DNA from 2 places in the Mammaliicoccus sp. D-M19 genome. Region 1 is predicted to be linked to the other one. Evidence: riboswitches for the same ligand, from Rfam matches in the RefSeq annotation. Region 1 holds a riboswitch; the other holds the start of a gene.
The links. Region 1 has a riboswitch for lysine ahead of LQ675_RS06740 (amino acid permease). Riboswitches for the same ligand answer to the same signal wherever they lie in the genome.
Positions count from the first base shown of each region.

Region 2: another riboswitch for lysine. It lies ahead of LQ675_RS10605 (aspartate kinase); the one in region 1 lies ahead of LQ675_RS06740 (amino acid permease).

Region 1 covers NZ_JAJNHW010000002.1:241,166-250,648, forward strand. Annotated here, with positions in the region: gene LQ675_RS06725 (replicative helicase loading/DNA remodeling protein DnaB) at 1-382, shown strand, start outside; gene dnaI (primosomal protein DnaI) at 382-1,302, shown strand; gene thrS (threonine--tRNA ligase) at 1,617-3,545, shown strand; lysine riboswitch at 3,615-3,787, shown strand; gene LQ675_RS06740 (amino acid permease) at 3,876-5,369, shown strand; ribosomal protein L20 leader region at 5,422-5,547, shown strand; gene infC (translation initiation factor IF-3) at 5,571-6,101, shown strand; gene rpmI (50S ribosomal protein L35) at 6,127-6,327, shown strand; gene rplT (50S ribosomal protein L20) at 6,370-6,729, shown strand; gene LQ675_RS06760 (NUDIX domain-containing protein) at 6,879-7,502, shown strand; gene LQ675_RS06765 (hypothetical protein) at 7,505-8,434, shown strand; gene tig (trigger factor) at 8,528-9,483, shown strand, end outside.
Region 2 covers NZ_JAJNHW010000005.1:38,763-48,245, reverse strand. Annotated here, with positions in the region: gene LQ675_RS10630 (lactose/cellobiose PTS transporter subunit IIB) at 1-338, opposite strand, end outside; gene LQ675_RS10625 (PTS lactose/cellobiose transporter subunit IIA) at 344-676, opposite strand; gene LQ675_RS10620 (CAT RNA binding domain-containing protein) at 669-1,538, opposite strand; gene LQ675_RS10615 (CvfB family protein) at 1,794-2,696, opposite strand; gene LQ675_RS10610 (ABC-F family ATP-binding cassette domain-containing protein) at 2,840-4,441, shown strand; lysine riboswitch at 4,800-4,975, shown strand; gene LQ675_RS10605 (aspartate kinase) at 5,062-6,264, shown strand; gene LQ675_RS10600 (aspartate-semialdehyde dehydrogenase) at 6,285-7,271, shown strand; gene dapA (4-hydroxy-tetrahydrodipicolinate synthase) at 7,287-8,177, shown strand; gene dapB (4-hydroxy-tetrahydrodipicolinate reductase) at 8,174-8,911, shown strand; gene dapD (2,3,4,5-tetrahydropyridine-2,6-dicarboxylate N-acetyltransferase) at 8,913-9,483, shown strand, end outside.

The sequences.
Region 1 (9,483 bases):
AAAATTACCATACGGTGTTATTAACATCTTGTTAGAGTATGTAATGTTTAAAAATAATATGCAATTACCGAAATCGTATATTGAAGAAATTGCTTCGAATTGGAAGAAACTTAAATTATCCTCAGCTGAAGAAGCCTATCATTATGTTAAAAATCTTGATAAACAAAAAGCTGAGAAGAAAAAAGAACGTAAAAATAATGCAAATAACCCTTATAAATTAAAATCAATTGAAAAAACACCAGAATGGTTATTAAAACAAAAATCTTCTGAATCAACTAAAGAAGAAATACAAAATGATCATGAATCTGATGCTGCGTTTGAAAAAAGAAAACAAGCGCTTCAAAAAGAAATGGAAGCTTTTTGGAAAGAAGGTGATCAATAATGGAACCACTTGGACAACATTTAAAACAAAATAAAGATTTTCAAAAACGATTAGAAAAAATTAAAAAAGATACATTGTCTCATAAAGAGGTAAAGGCATTTTTAGAAGAACATCAATCTGAATTAACGAACGAAATGATTGATAGAGATTTAGATCAATTACAAGCGTATAAAGATCAATCGAAATGTTGTGAGAAATGTGGTAGTTATGGCACTTGTATCAACTTTGTGAAAGGTCATGTACCTGAACTATACATTGAGAATGACCATATCAAAACGAGATACTTACCTTGTCCGAACAAAATCGAATACGATGAACAAAGGTTTGAATCAAGTTTAGTTACATCATTCCAAATGCCAGAAGAAACGTTGAAAGCGACAATTAAAGATATATACATCGAAAATGAGTCTCGTATGCAAATCATTAAGAAAGCTATGGATATTTGTAATAAAATTGTAGCAGGTGAAGAAGTTAAAGGGCTATATATACATGGTCCATTCGGAACGGGTAAATCGTATATATTAGGTGCAATTTCGAATCAGTTAAAAGTTAAAAAGCAACCTTCAACGATTATATATTTACCTGAATTTATTAGAGTGCTTAAAAATGGATTTAATGATGGATCGTTCAGTAGTCGATTTGAAGCGGCACGTGAAGCTAAAGTGTTGATGCTAGATGATATCGGTGCTGAAGAACTGACGCCATGGGTTCGTGATGAAATATTGGGTCCATTATTGCATTATAGAATGGTCCATAAATTACCGACATTCTTTAGTTCGAATTTTAACTTTGATGAATTAGAATTCCATTTGAGCAAAACACGACAAGGTGCAGAGATTACAAAAGCTAGTCGAATTATGGAACGCATCAAAACAATCTCTGAACCATATGAATTAGATGGTAAAAACTATCGCGCTTAATTTTAGCTTGATATTTTACAGTAGAGTTGTATAATTGAATTATCGTAAATGAATATACAAATTTAGAGGACATGACGTCTATAAAGCATTCACAGAGAGTCTCATTGAGCTGAAATTGAGATAATGCAATATAAATAGTTACTCCCTCAATACATGATGTGTTAATCCACATTCGGCTCAAGACCGTTATCTTATGTAGAGTTATCGTACTTATACGTTAAGTGCGTTAATGAGGGTGGTACCGCGAGAGATTTCGTCCCTTTGGATGAGGTCTCTTTTTTGTGTTCTTTAATAAAAAAGAGGAGGAAGTCGTTATGAGTGAGATAAATATTAAGTTTCCGGATGGTAATGTGAAAGGGTTTGAACAAGGCACAACTACTGAAGAAATCGCACAATCCATTAGTCCAGGTTTAAGAAAGAAAGCTGTAGCAGGTAAATTTAATGGACAATTAGTAGATTTAACAAGACCTTTAGAAAATGATGGGGAAATTGAAATTGTTACACCTGGAAGCGATGAAGCTTTGGAAGTGTTAAGACATTCAACTGCACATTTAATGGCACAAGCTTTACAAAGGTTATATGGTGATGTGAAGTTTGGCGTAGGTCCTGTAATCGAAGGTGGGTTCTACTACGATGTAGATACAGAACATAAAATTTCTAGTGACGACTTTGAAACAATCGAAAAAGAAATGAAACAAATTGTGAATGAAAACTTTAAAATTGAACGTAAAGTTGTAAGTCGAGATGAAGCGAAAGCATTCTTTAAAAATGATGAATATAAATTAGAATTAATTGATGCTATTCCTGAAGATGAAAATGTAACACTTTATTCTCAAGGTGAATTTACAGATTTATGTCGCGGTGTACATGTGCCTTCAACTTCAAAAATTAAAGAATTCAAATTATTATCTACTGCAGGTGCTTATTGGAGAGGTGACTCAAACAATAAGATGTTGCAACGTATTTATGGAACAGCATTCTTTGATAAAAAAGACTTAAAAGCATACTTGAAAGTATTAGAAGAAAGAAAAGAACGTGATCACCGTAAAATCGGTAGAGAATTAGAATTATTTACAACTAATCAAGATGTAGGTGCTGGCTTACCTTTATGGTTACCAAATGGCGCAACTATTAGACGTGAATTAGAACGTTATATTGTAGATAAAGAAGTCGCTATGGGTTATGACCACGTTTATACACCAATTATGGCTAATGTAGAATTCTATAAGAAATCTGGACATTGGGATCACTATCACGAAGATATGTTCCCTACAATGGATTTAGGCAATGAAGAACTTGTGCTTAGACCTATGAACTGTCCACATCACATGATGATTTATAAAAATAGTCGTCATTCATATAGAGAGTTACCAATTCGTATAGCAGAATTAGGTATGATGCATAGATATGAAGCAAGTGGTGCAGTATCTGGATTACAACGTGTAAGAGGTATGACTTTAAATGACGCACATATCTTTGTTCGTCCAGACCAAATTAAAGAAGAATTTAAACGCGTTGTTAATATGATTCTTGATGTGTATAAAGATTTCGGATTCGAGGACTATACATTCAGATTAAGTTATCGTGATCCTGAAGATAAAGAAAAATACTTCGATGATGACGAAATGTGGAATAAAGCGCAAGCAGTTCTTAAAGAAGTAATCGATGAAATGGCATTACCATATGAAGAAGCAATCGGTGAAGCGGCATTCTATGGTCCTAAATTAGACGTTCAAGTTAAAACAGCAATGGGTAAAGAAGAAACTTTATCTACTGCACAATTAGACTTCTTATTACCACAAAAATTTGATTTAACTTACATTGGTAATGATGGTGAAGAACATCGTCCAGTTGTTATTCATAGGGGCGTTATTTCTACAATGGAAAGATTTACTGCATTCTTAATAGAAGAAACTAAAGGTGCATTCCCACTTTGGTTAGCACCAAGACAAGTGGAAATTATACCTGTAAATGTTGACTTACATTACGATTATGCAAGAGCATTAAATGATGAATTGAAATCTCAAGGTGTACGTGTTCATATTGATGACCGTAACGAGAAAATGGGATATAAAATTCGTGAAGCTCAAATGCAAAAAATACCGTACCAAATCGTTGTTGGTGATAAAGAAGTTGAAAACCAAGAAGTAAATGTACGTCAATACGGATCAAAAGATTCAAAAACAGTTGAAAAAGACGAGTTTATCTGGAATATTGTGGATGAAATTCGACTAAAAAAGTAATAGCCTATTGAAATTTCTGGAATCATCGGGTATAGTTTTAATAGTGAAATTTAATTAAATATTCCTCAGTAATGAGTTAGAGGTTGCGATGCTCAAGAGTAATTATTCAGAAGCGTAATGGCGCGTATGTTGAAATAACGAAAGGGTGCATCGCCGAAACAAATCATATCCATAATATGATTTGTTGGGCCAGTGTTTAATAGATACTGGACTGTCACACTAAGTGATGTGCTACCAATTTGTATGGAATGTTCATATATCGGTCGCATATCTCTTGAGATATGCGACTTTTTTAGTGGCTCGATTGTGGAATGGAGAAAGGAAATAGCAATGAATCAAGAAAAATCAACGAACAATATTCAAAGGAAACTCAAAGATAGACATATCTCTATGATAGCCATCGGTGGTTGTATTGGTACAGGTTTATTTATGACTTCTGGCGGAGCGATTAGAGATGCTGGACCGGGTGGTGCATTACTAGCATATGCAATAGTTGGCTTGATGGTCTTCTTCCTTATGACATCATTAGGAGAAATGGCAACTTATTTACCAGTCTCTGGTTCTTTTAGTACTTACGCAACACGATTTGTCGATCCATCACTAGGATTTGCTTTAGGATGGAACTATTGGTTTAACTGGGTTATCACAGTTGCAGCTGATATCACAATTGCATCTCAAGTTGTGAGTTATTGGGAACCACTAGAAATCGTTCCATCATGGTTATGGAGTGTCATTTTTATGGTTATTATATTTGGCCTTAATGCACTTTCAGTTAGAGTATACGGGGAAAGTGAATACTGGTTTGCATTTATTAAAGTAGCGACAGTTATTATTTTCATTGGTGTAGGTTTATTAACGATATTCGGCTTATTAGGTGGCGAATACTTAGGTTTCGATAACTTTGTAGCAGGTGACGCACCGTTCTTAGGTGACTCGAATGTTAATACTTTCTTACTTGTATTAGGTGTATTCTTAGTTGCAGGATTCTCATTCCAAGGTACCGAGTTGATTGGTATTACAGCTGGAGAATCTGAAAATCCTGAAAGAGCAGTACCTAAAGCGATTAAACAAGTATTCTGGAGAATTTTATTATTTTATATTTTAGCAATCTTTGTAATTGGTATGATTATTCCTTATACAAATCCAAACTTAATGGGTGGAGACGAAATTGCGAAATCACCATTTACTCTTGTATTTGAGAATGCTGGTTTAGCATTTGCAGCTTCATTTATGAATGCTGTCATTTTAACTTCAGTATTATCAGCAGGTAACTCTGGTATGTATGCTTCAGTTAGAATGCTATTTTCAATGAGTAAAGATAAATTAGCTTCACCAGTATTTTCAAAAACAAATAAATCAGGTGTACCTTACACAGCATTATTTGCAACAGCAGTAGTTGTTGTTCTTATATTTGCAATTGAGCATTTAAGTGGTGGCGCATATGAATATATTATTGCTGCTTCAGGTATGACTGGCTTTATTGCATGGTTAGGAATCGCAATCAGTCATTATAGATTTAGAAGAGCATTTGATCTACAAGATTATGATAAGACAAAATTAAAATATAAAGCTAAATGGTTCCCATTTGGTCCATTGTTTGCTTTTGTATTATGTGCAATTGTAATCGTAGGGCAAGATGTTGATTTCATCCAAACTGGTGAATTCGAACCAAGAAGATTCTTTATTACTTATATGGGTATTCCTGTATTTTTAGCGTTTTATATTTTTCATAAACTAAAATACAGAACTAAAATGATTCCACTTGATAAAGTTGACTTAAGTCAAGATGTGGATATGAAAGAATTTGAAAAGAATATTAAATAAACATTGACATAAGGGTTTATAATTGGTAAGATAAGTTTTGTTGAATACGAAACGGACCAAGTAGAAGCATACCCGCTTCTCACCTGTAGTGACGCGTAAAGCAGTTAGCAGGTACAATAAACCTTTAAAGTTTATGGATGAGAACGGGTGCATTATGCATTCGTTCTTTTTTTCTTGGACGACTTCGTAAAATTCTAGGAGGTGTCAACCATAGCTAAAGATCAGACTCAAGTAAACGACAAAATTCGTGCAAAAGAACTTCGCCTTATTGGCCAAGATGGTGAGCAAATTGGTGTTAAATCTAAATATGAAGCCCTTGAAATGGCTGAAAGAGTAGATTTAGACGTTGTAATCGTAGCGCCTAATGCTAAACCACCTGTTGCAAGAATTATGGATTACGGTAAATACAAATTCGAACAGCAGAAGAAAGAAAAAGAAATGCGTAAGAAACAAAAAGTAGTCAATGTTAAAGAAATTCGATTAAGTCCAACTATCGAAGAACATGACTTCGAAACTAAATTGAAACATGCTCAAAAATTCTTATCTAAAGAAGATAAAGTTAAAGTATCTATTAGATTTAGAGGTCGTGCAATCACGCATAAAGAAATTGGTCAACGTGTGTTAGAACGCTTTGCAGAATCTTGTAAAGACATAGCAACAGTTGAACAAAGACCTAAAATGGAAGGGCGTTCAATGTTCTTAATGTTAGCGCCGATTTCAAACGACAAATAAACCGAAATTATAGGAGGAAATCTCAATGCCTAAAATGAAAACTCATCGTGGAGCAGCAAAACGTGTTAAAAGAACTGGTTCAGGTCAATTAAAACGTTCTAGAGCGTTCACTTCACACTTATTCGCAAACAAATCTACAAAAGCAAAACGTAAATTGCGTAAAGCTTCATTAGTTTCTAAATCAGATACTAAACGAGTTAAACAAATGTTAACGTACGTAAAATAATAAACATAGCGGACTAATGGTCCATTTTAAGGAGGAATTATCATGCCACGTGTTAAAGGTGGAACAGTGACGAGAGCTCGTCGTAAAAAAGTTTTAAAATTATCTAAAGGTTACTTTGGTTCAAAACATACATTATATAAAGTTGCTAAGCAACAAGTTATGAAATCTGGTAACTACGCTTACCGTGACCGTCGTCAGAAAAAACGTGAATTCCGTAAATTATGGATTGCACGTATTAATGCAGCAGCTCGTCAAAACGACATCAGCTATAGCCGTTTAATGAATGGTCTTAAAGTAGCTGGTATTGAAATTAACCGTAAAATGCTTTCTGAAATCGCTATTTCAGACGAAAAAGCATTTGCTGAATTAGCTACTAAAGCTAAAGACGCTTTAGCTAAATAATTGCATTTCATTGTTGTATAAGCTGTCAATAAAGTTATTAACTTTATTGATGGCTTTTTTTATGAAATAATAAAGTAGAAGATTCGTCTTCTTTACGCTTCAAATTCGCTTTGGTAAAATAGTGTAGAAATAAGAATAAGGAGTTTATTATGTCTAAATTTGATGAAATGATTACAGTTGTACCACGTAAATTAATATTTAAAAACGAAGCTTATCAATTTGATGGGTTTAAATCTATTCAAGATGAAGAAACTAAATATATTTATGAAACAATTAGTCAATTTGAAACAAAACGTCGTGGAGATATGGAAGAAGATCCTTCATATAAACAACTTATTTCATATTGCATATTAGAAAATGAGGACGACGAAGTACTTGTATATGAAAGATTAACTGGTGGTGGCGAAAGCCGATTACATGGTTTAAGTTCAATTGGAGTAGGCGGTCATATGAATGATGTCCCTGAAGCTGTAACAGTTGAAGAGGTCATCAGAGAGAATGCTGCAAGAGAACTTGAAGAAGAAGTTGGTTTAAATAAACAAGATGTAGCAAATATGGAGTTAATTGGATTTATAAACGATGATCAAGATGAAGTTGGAAAAGTTCATATTGGTGTTGTTTTTAAATTAAAGGTTAATAAATCTAGCGTTGAAGCAGTCGAAACAGACACGTTGAAAATCAAGTGGGCTGATCAATCAGAATTGTTAAATCATAAGAATTACGAAACATGGAGTAGTCTTATTATAGATGGTATATACAGAAGAGGTGAGTAACCTTGAGTGAAATTATTCCATTTCCAAAATTAAAAAAACAACTGGTTAACAATATTAATCTTGCGATCCGAAATGAACAATTTGATGAAGCATATGAATTGTTTGAGACGTATGAGCAACATTTTAAGATGGATGATGACCTATCAATAAAGAAATGTGAAGTCTTAAAATCTTGCGGTTACTATCTTGAATTGAGAGAAGAAGCAAGTATATTGCTGAATCAAGGTCATCCATTATATGATAAAATAGTTATATATTTTGTAGAAAGTTTATACTTTTTAGAACAATATCAAACGGTAGTTGAAATTATTAATCAAATTAAAGATGAAAATATCGAACATGCTACTAGAATGGCATTGCTACCTATTCAAGATATGGCTAAAGAAAAGTTAAACCAAAGGCAATTGAAAGCTTCAGAGGTATTGAGAGCATTTCAAGAAACACAATTTGAAGGACAAATTAACCTGCTTATTGACTTAATAGATCACCACTTAGGGATATTTAATTTAACTTTAGCTCAAATAATTGAGAATGAATTATTGCATCCTAATGTACAAAGTTTAATATTAGAATATTTAAGATTAAGTGAATGGTCAGCCGAAGTTAAATTCGATAAAATAGATGAGACTATTACAGTTATACCAACAGAATTACCAGGTATAGAAAGAACAAATTTTACACAAAATATCATTCCTAAAGTAATTGATCAACTTGAAATTGATAGCCCTTCATCTATAGAGTTAGCTAAAAGTTTATTAAATCAACATGCTATTATTATGTATCCAATTACACTAAATGATATAAATGATGATGTTTTAGTTGCATGTTACTTGAAACTTTTATCAGAACGTTTTAATATAGACGCTAACTACGAAAGTGTGACTCAACAAGATTGGGACATGTTCATTGAAGTCATTCAAAAATTACAATGAATATAAACACTATAGTTGAAACATTAGAAAGCTATGTTATAATTAAAGAGTTGAAAATTTATAAAATTAGGATAATCACGGAGGTTTTTATTCATGACAGCAACATGGGAAAAGAAAGAAGGTAACCAAGGTTTATTAACTGTTACGGTTCCTAAAGAAGAAGTAGATAAAGGATTAGACAAAGCATTCAAAAAAGTTGTTAAACAAATTAATGTGCCTGGTTTCCGTAAAGGTAAAATGCCTAGACCATTATTTGAACAAAGATTTGGTGTTGAATCATTATACCAAGACGCTTTAGATTTCATTTTACCTGAAGCATACGGTAATGCAGTAGAAGAGGCAGAAATCAACCCAGTTGATCGTCCAGAAATCGACGTTACACAAATGGAAAAAGGTAAAGAACTTATCTTTGAAGCAACTGTAACAGTTGAACCAGAAGTTGAATTAGGAGACTATAAAGGTCTTTCAATCGAGAAACAAGATCGTGAAGTAACTGACGAAGAATTCAATCAAGCAATTGAAGATGCAGTAAGCCGTCAAGCTGAATTAACAGTTAAAGAAGGCGAAATCGCTGAAGGAGACGTTGTTAACATTAACTTTGATGGTTATGTTGATGGTGAAGCTTTCGAAGGTGGTCAAGCAGAAGGTTATGATCTTGAAATTGGTTCTGGATCATTCATCCCTGGATTTGAAGAACAATTAATCGGTCTTAAAGCTAACGATAGCAAAGATGTTGTTGTCACATTCCCAGAAGAATACCACGCTGAAGAATTAGCTGGTAAAGAAGCTACATTCAAATGTGAAGTTAACGAAGTAAAATCTAAAGAAATTCCAGAATTAGATGACGAGTTAGCGCAAGAACTTGACGAATCAGTTAGCACAGTTGATGAATATAAAGAAAAATTACGTAAAGACTTAGAAGAAGCTAAAGTTAATCAAGCAGAAGCAACTGAAAAAGAAGAAGCTATTACAAAAGCTACTGACAATGCAAAAGTTGATATTCCTGAAGCTATGGTTAATACAGAATTAGATCGTATGATGCAAGAATT
Region 2 (9,483 bases), on a different contig from region 1:
TCAGCAGCTACGAATGTTGAAATGACATTGATTTGGTTCGTTTTAGGTAATTTTAAGTTTTTATTGTCAGTTAATGATTTCGTAACGGTTCCTGCCATATAAAGTGCTAACATACCCATCGTGAATTGATACACTTTCATAATGGTTGTTTCGATATTTTTTGGCCAATGGAATCCCCAAACGTTCGGTACGTAAGCAACTAAAATAAATAATGATGAAAATAAAATAACTGGCATTAATGCAACGAAGCCATCTCTAATTGCCGTTAAGTATGGATTAGAAGCCACTTTCTCAAAAAATGGTTTCATCTTTTCAATAAATTTAATTATCTTATTCACAAGTATCACCCATTTTGTTTTAAAGTTTGAAGTTGTTCATAAATATCAATGATGTAATTTACAGAATCACGTAGTGCCATCGTTGTCATTAAGTGATCTTGACCGTGTACCATAATAAAACTTAACTCAGATGATTCACCACTTGCTTCTTGAGCTAAACATTGGGTTTGTTCTTTATGTGCTTCCGTTATATATGTATTTGCACTTTCAATATGACTACGTGCTTCTTCGAATAGTCCATTTTTAGCTTTTTCCATAGCCGCCATAACTTCTCTTCTTGCATCCCCAGCTATCGCAACAATGGTGAAACCTACCATCATATTTTCTTCTCTACTCATCTCTTGTTGTGCCTCCTTTTTGTGATGATAATATGCGTTCTATATGCAACTGAAAATAGAACAAGTGATGTTGATTAATAACAATATTGAACTTTCTTGATATGGCATGATATAAGTCTTTTGCGTACAAATAAGAATTTGGATAGTGTGTTTTTAAATGCTGTTGGAATGATATATCAACTTGTTGAGATAAGTCTTCAGAATAATCAAGAATGTGTTCTGTTAAATACTTTAAGTGCTGGATGAATCTATCATAATAATATTCATTGGACTTATTCCGAGTAATACCTATTTGGTTTAAGCAATTGATTAAATCGTTCAGTTGAATATTTTTATTCTTATAAGCAGTTTGATTTTCGATACCTTCAGGTTGCTCAGCATTGATAAAATGTAATGCTAGATTATTTGCTTCATATGCTGGGAAAGAAATATTTAAATTTCGTTTAATAATCGTCAATGCGTATAAACTAGATTCAAATGCACGAGGATGAATGCTTTTAACATCAATAGAAAATGTCTGTATCTTTTGATTGTTTTGATGAATATTAACAGCGTGATGCAAATGGTGTGTTAACGTGACATAAATATAATCTTGAAACGTAAAATCAAATTTATGTTGAACATCATTTATGATTTCACAACATGTCGTAATAATAGGTACGGGGACATCATTAACTAAAGACTGTAAATGAAATCTCACTTCTTGATTATCGAGTCTAAATATTTTCTCGGGTGTTTGATGAGATAAGAAATCACCTTTCTTTTTTGAGAACACAATTCCTTTCCCCATCGCGATAACTTCTTCACCATTTTCAGTAATGGCAATAGCAACATTATTGTTAAGGACTTGTTTGATTATCATAGGCAGCAATACCTCCAATCATTTGAAATAAAAATACCACAAGACTTAGAGGTGATTGATGCACCTCAAGAATTGTGGTTTTCGCCTAATTGAATAGTCACGATCCAAATATTTAATTGTTTATTAATGTTCGATATTGTTACATTTATAATTTACAACGCTTTTTAAATTATGTCAATATTGTAATTAAATGGAATATAAATGCATTAAAAAACCAAACCTACTTCATTTTGAAGTGTCGGTTTGGTTATATGATTAGTCTTCTTTTTTAACTTGAGCCCAACCTTTTTTGGTAATGGTAATTTTACCAGTCTCGATTGTGATCAGTTTTTGCTTGTATAATCTACCGATAGCACGTTTGAAACTTGCTTTACTCATATTAAAGACTTCTTTAATTGCTTCTGGGTTTGATTTATCCCAAAATGGTAATTCTCCGTCATATTCTACTAGTAAATCAAATATCACTTGGCCATCTTCATCAAGTCTTTCATGTGCCAATGGTAAGAATGAACCATTTAATTCACCGTTTTCTTTTACGCCGATGATTCTAACGTCCATTTCTTCACCTAGTCTTGGCTCATGTTTACGTTCTGATTCGTGTACAAAGATTTTATAACCATCTTCAGATAGGAGGAAAGTACCTACTCTTAATAAACGATATGGTCTTGCTGTTACATGTTGATGTAATATAGATTCTTCAGCTGTTTTGTACATTGTATCAACGATTGTTTCAGTTGCTAATCTCGCAAACATTTGACTATTACTATCTATTCTAAGTGTACAGAATATCATGTCACCGTTTTGTGGCCATAGTTCTTTAACTTTAGGTAGATCTTCCCATGGAATGAGTACTTCTCTAGGTAATCCTACATCTACTGCAGCACCATCACGGTCTACTCTCAATACTTTTACCCAATCATAACGGTCTTTTGTAATAGTTGGCATGTTTTGTGTTGCAAATAATTCTCCAGATCGGCTTGGATATACAAAGAAACTATAATCTTCACCGATTTCTAATTGATCGTCATCTTCGACTTCTGAAGCATTCATTTTAATAGGTTCGCTATTTGGTCCAAGTAAATGATAAGTTGAACCTTCCAATCTATCCACTTTTAAAAAGTCTATGCGACCTACAAGCGTATCTTTTTCGTGTGCCATGTCATTCTCCATTCATATGTTTTTCGTTTATTCATTATAACATGCATTTTGCTTCGTGTAACGACTGTTCAAACTCTTGCCCATTTTTGTTTCATTTATGATATAATTCATCGGTAGAAGTATTAATGAAAAGGAGTCATTTAATGTTACAAGTTACGAATGTAAGTTTACGTTTCGGTGATCGTAAGCTTTTTGAAGATGTAAATATTAAGTTCACACCAGGTAACTGTTACGGACTTATCGGTGCTAATGGAGCTGGAAAATCAACGTTCTTAAAAGTATTATCAGGCGAATTAGATTCTCAATCAGGTCACGTTTCACTTGGTAAAGATGAACGTTTAGCAGTATTAAAACAGGATCACTTTGCGCACGAAGATGAAAAAGTGATTGATGTTGTATTAAAAGGCCATGAAAAATTATGGCAAGTTATGACTGAGAAAAATGAAATTTATATGAAACCAGATTTCTCAGATGAAGATGGTATGCGTGCAGCAGAACTTGAAGGTGAGTTTGCTGAAATGAACGGATGGAATGCAGAAGCGGATGCATCTGTATTACTTTCAGGTTTAGGTATTAAAGACGAATTACATGACAAAATGATGTCTGAATTAGAAAACAACCAAAAAGTAAAAGTACTTCTTGCTCAAAGTTTATTTGGTGAGCCAGATGTTCTATTACTCGATGAGCCTACAAACGGTTTAGATATTAAAGCGATTGCTTGGTTAGAAGATTTCTTAATTAACTTTGAGAATACAGTTATCGTCGTATCACATGATAGACATTTCTTAAACAATGTCTGTACACATATAGCTGACTTAGATTACGGCAAAATTAAACTATTTGTCGGAAACTATGACTTCTGGTATCAATCAAGTCAACTTGCTTCTCAAATGGCTCAAGACCAAAACAAGAAAAAAGAAGAACGCATTAAAGAATTACAAGACTTTATTGCTAGATTTAGTGCGAACGCTTCTAAATCTAAACAAGCAACAAGCCGTAAGAAAATGCTTGAAAAAATTGAACTCGATGACATTCAACCATCATCAAGACGTTATCCATTCGTTAATTTCACAATTGAACGAGAAATCGGTAACGACTTATTACAAGTTCAAGGTGTTTCAAAAACAATTGACGGTCAAAAAGTATTAAATAACGTTTCATTTACAATGAATCCAAATGATAAAGCTGTATTAATTGGAGAAAGTGAGATTGCTAAAACAACCCTACTTCGTATTTTAGCTGGTGAACTTGAACCAGATGAAGGAACAGTTAAATGGGGCGTTACAACAACACAATCATACTTACCAAAAGATAACTCAGATTATTTCGAAGGTATTGAAATGAACTTAGTTGACTGGTTAAGACAATATGCACCACCAGAAGAACAAACAGAAACATTCTTAAGAGGATTCCTTGGACGTATGTTATTTAGTGGTGAAGAAGTTAAGAAAAAAGCAAGTGTCCTTTCAGGTGGAGAAAAAGTAAGATGTATGTTAAGTAAAATGATGTTATCAAACTCTAACGTATTATTACTAGATGAACCAACAAACCACTTAGACTTAGAAAGTATCACTGCAGTCAATGATGGCTTGAAGAATTTCAAAGGATCATTAATCTTTACTTCATATGACTTTGAATTTATCAATACAATCGCCAACCGCGTAATTGAAATCAAAGAAGACGGCGCAATTTCTAAAGAAATCAGTTATGAAGAATACTTGAGAGATCAAGGTGTTTATAACTAATTTTCATATAGAGAAGCTAGGACATTTTTATAAGTCCTAGCTTTTTTATTTGGGGAAATGAGGTAATGTGGGGTGTTTTTGGCGTTCAATGTAGCTAGTGAGAGCTGACTTGCAATGTTCAGTCCTCCTATTTATCAAGACTGATAAAACAAGATAAATACAATCCTACTTTTCTTACCAACATCCCCCCCATTCCTATAAAATACCTACACCGCCCCATTACCTTCTAAAATGAATATGAATGAATATTGATTTCTAGGGCTTATCGTCTAAATAGTAAGAACTTTTTGAAATTATCAGTTTTCTCTCTTTACATCAATATTCTTTGTATGTATAATGAATGCATACCAATTGAATATGTTTTTGATGAGGCGCATCAATCATTAGTAACTCCCCTACTGGACTGCAATCTTAAAGGAGTGAAAGGGTGCGATGCCGAAACATTGTATTTTTGCAGAAATATGGTGTTGGACATTTAGGTTAAGAGCTAATTGTCTGTCATTATCTTAAGAATAATGGAGTGCATCACTTGTATATATAAATTAAAACAAGTTCGAATGCCGAACTTGTTTTTTTATTTATATTACAGCGTTCGTCTCCGATTTATAGGAGGAATTATTTTGAGTCAGAGTGTTTTAAAATTTGGCGGTACGTCCGTTGGTGATTTTGACAAAATTAAAAATATCGCACATATGTTGAAATCACGTGTTGATAATGGAGAACAATTAGTAGTGGTTGTAAGTGCTATGGGTAAGACGACAGATTCTTTACTTGAAAATATTAGTTCACTTACTTCGCAACCTAAAGATGAGCATTTAGCGATGCTTTTAACGACGGGAGAACAACAAACCATTTCATACTTATCAATGGTATTGAATGATATTGGTGTTCAAACGAAAGCAATGACAGGATATCAAGCAGGAATTAAAACGATTGGTCATCATTTGAAAAGTAAAATTGCAGAAATTGATGCACTACGTTTTGAAGAAGCTTTTGAAAAAAATGACATTCTTGTCGTTGCAGGATTTCAAGGTGTGAATGATCATCTAGAAATTACGACTTTAGGACGCGGCGGTTCTGATACAACTGCAGTAGCCATTGCAGCAAGTATAGATACATCTTGTGAAATATATACTGATGTTGATGGTGTATATGGAACAGATCCTAGAATTTATAAAGAAGCAAAGTTACTCAATGAAGTTTCATATGAAGAAATGATGGAAATGAGTGCTTTAGGTGCTGGTGTATTAGAATCTAGAAGTGTCGAAATTGCAAAAAATTATAACATACCATTATATCTTGGTAGAACATTATCAAACGTGAAAGGAACATGGATTATGCCACAAACAGAGATATTAGAGAAAAAAGCAGTTACAGGAGTCGCACTTGATACACATATGATTCATGTTACTTTAACTTATCCGATGCAAAACTTTGCATTGTTACAGAAATTATTTGATTCATTAGAAGAACAATCAATGAATGTTGATATGATATCTCAAATTGAAAATCAACAAGGATTACAGCTTTCGTTTACGATTAAAGATTCAGACGTATATCAAATCGAACAAATCATTGAACAACTTACTGAGGAATACCCTCATTTACGTTATAAAATGAGAGATAACTACGCTAAACTTTCAGTAATCGGAACAGGTATGAGAGATATGTCAGGAATAGCTTCAAAAGCATTCCGCACTTTAATTAGTCATGACATTAACTTCTATCAAACAACAACTTCTGAGATTAGTATTTCTTATGTTGTTGATCGTGAATTAGGAGAAACTGCCGTTCGAACTTTAAGTGAAGCATTTAATATATAATGAATGATGGAGTGAACAAAATGACAAAATTAGCAGTTGTTGGCGCAACAGGTTTAGTAGGAGAAAAAGTATTAGAAGTATTAGATAGAAAAAATGTACCATTTGATGAACTTGTATTATTTTCATCACCTAGATCAGCAGGCATAAAAATCGAATTCCAAGGAAAAACTTATACGGTTGAAGCATTGACAGAAGAGAAAACTGATGGCAATTTCGATTACGTTATTATGAGTGCTGGAGGTGGTACAAGCGAGAAATTCGCCCCACTATTTGAACAACATGGTGCAATTGTAATCGATAATTCAAGTCAATGGCGTATGCATGAAGATATTGATTTAATCGTTCCGGAAGTGAATGTACCTAAATTAAATCGTAAAATTATTGCAAACCCTAACTGTTCAACAATTCAATCAGTTATACCTTTAAAACCTTTATTAGATCAATTCGGATTAAAACGTGTTGCTTATACAACATATCAAGCTGTATCAGGATCCGGTTTAGCTGGTCGTGAAGATTTAGCTAATGGTGAAAAAGGAGAAGCACCAAAGAACTACCCTCACCCAATTTATAATAATGTGTTACCACATATAGATGTATTCTTAGAAGATGGTTATACAAAAGAAGAACAAAAAATGATCGATGAAACTAGAAAAATCTTAGATCAACCTTCTTTAAATGTAACAGCAACTTGTGTGCGTGTACCTGTTCAAGATAGCCACAGTGTGCATATCAACGTAACTTTAGATAAAGAAGCGACTGTTGAAGATATTCGTAACTTATTTAATGAAGATGACCGTGTTGTCTTAGTAGATAACGTAGAAAATAATGAATATCCACTAGCGATTCATTCTACTGGTAAAGATGAAGTATTCGTTGGAAGAATTCGTAAAGATGATTCTTTAGACAATACATTCCACATCTGGTGTACTTCAGATAACTTATTAAAAGGTGCAAGTTTAAATGCCGTTCAAGTGCTAGAACAAGTATTAGAATTAAATAAAAAATAATAAGGAGTGTTCAGTATGTCACATATTTTTAACGGTGTGGGCGTTGCCCTTACAACACCATTTACAAATGAGGATGTAGACTACGAAGCCTTTGAAAATCATATAGAATTTTTAATAGATAATGGTGTTAAAAGTATTATTATTAACGGAACAACAGCAGAGAACCCTTCCCTTACAACAGAAGAAAGAAATACGTTATTAGAATGTGGGATTAAAAAAGTCAATGGCCGTGTTCCAGTTATAGCAGGTACAGGTACAAACAATACGCAAGCTTCTATCGATGCTTCTATAAAAGCTAAAGAATTAGGTGCTGATGCGATTATGTTAATCACACCTTATTACAACAAGACGAGTCAGCGTGGATTAATCGCGCATTTCACAAAAATTGCGGATGAAGTTGCATTACCTGTTGTACTTTATAATGTCCCATCAAGAACAAATATGACGATAGATATTGAAACGGTGCTTAAACTAAGTGAAAATCCATACATCGTGGCTTTAAAAGATGCGACAGGAGATTTAGAATATGCAAAAACTTTAAAACAACAATTACCAAGTGACTTTGCATTATATAGTGGTAATGATGACAATATGTTGGATTACTATCAATTAGGCGGAGCGGGATTAATTTCAGTTGTAGCAAATGCTATACCACAAGAAACACAACAATTATATGATTATGTCGTTAATGATCAATTAGAACAAGCAAACACTTTAAATCGTGATATTACAGAATTACTTAATCACTTAAGTGTAGATGTTAATCCAGTGCCGATTAAGTTATTAACGTCTGAATTAGGTTTCGGTTGTTATGAAGTAAGATTACCGCTTGTTGCATTGGAAGAACAAGAAAGAAAAGTTTTAAGTGAAGCATTTACTAAGTTTAAAGATGGTGTAAAACAATGAAGATATTATTAATCGGATATGGCGCAATGAATGAACGCGTCGCAAGATTAGCAGAAGAAAGAGACAACGAAATAGTTGGTGTTGTCGTGAAGGATTCAACGAAATCATATCCCTACCCTGCTTTTGAATCTATTTCAGAAGCGCCAGAAGCGGATGTGGCGATAGACTTTTCTAATCCTGAATTATTATTGCCATTATTAGAAGAAGACTTCACATTACCTTTAGTTATCGCAACGACTGGTGAAAAAGAACAAATCATAGAAAAGTTAAAAGAAAAATCTCAAAATATGCCTGTATTTTTCAGCGCAAATATGAGCTATGGCGTGCATATACTCAAAGAAATTATTCAATATGCATTACCATTATTAGAAGACTTTGATATTGAAATGTTAGAAAAGCACCATAATAAGAAAGTCGATGCACCAAGTGGTACACTCGTTCAACTATATGATGCAATTAAAGAAAAAAGAGCACAATCTGTACCAGTTTATGATAGACATGAATCAACTATTAAACGTGAACCTGCAGAAATTGGCATTAGTTCACAACGTGGTGGTACAATTGTTGGAGAACATCAAGTATTATTTGCTGGCCATGACGAAACGATTGAAATCACACATCGTGCGCAGTCTAAAGATATTTTCGCTAATGGCGCAATTAATGTAGCAGATGTTCTAGTCAATAAAGAAAACGGATATTACACATACAATAATTTAAATGAGGAGAGAATTTAACATGGTTAAAGATTTTACGGCAGAAGAAATTATACAATATATTAGTGAGGCAGAGAAAGTAACGCCTTTAAAGGTTTATGTAAACGGCGCATTTGAAAATGTTGAATTCCCAGAGTCATTTAAAGTATTTGGTTCTGAAACATCTAAAACAATTTTCTGTGATGCTAAAGATTGGAAGAGCTTTTATGAAGCGAATCAATCAGCTATTACAGATTTAGAAATTGAACATGATCGTCGCAATTCAGCAATTCCATTAAAAGACTTAACAAATACAAATGCAAGAATCGAACCAGGTGCTTTCATTAGAGAACATGCAGTTATTGAAGACGGTGCGGTTGTTATGATGGGTGCTACAATCAATATCGGTGCTGTTGTTGGTGAAGGTACAATGGTAGATATGAACGCTACTTTAGGTGGACGTGCAACAACTGGTAAAAATGTACACGTTGGTGCTGGATCAGTATTAGCGGGTGTTATTGAACCACCAAGTGCATCACCTGTAGTAATTGAAGATGACGTATTAATCGGTGCAAATGCTGTTATCCTTGAAGGTGTTAGAGTCGGCAAAGGTG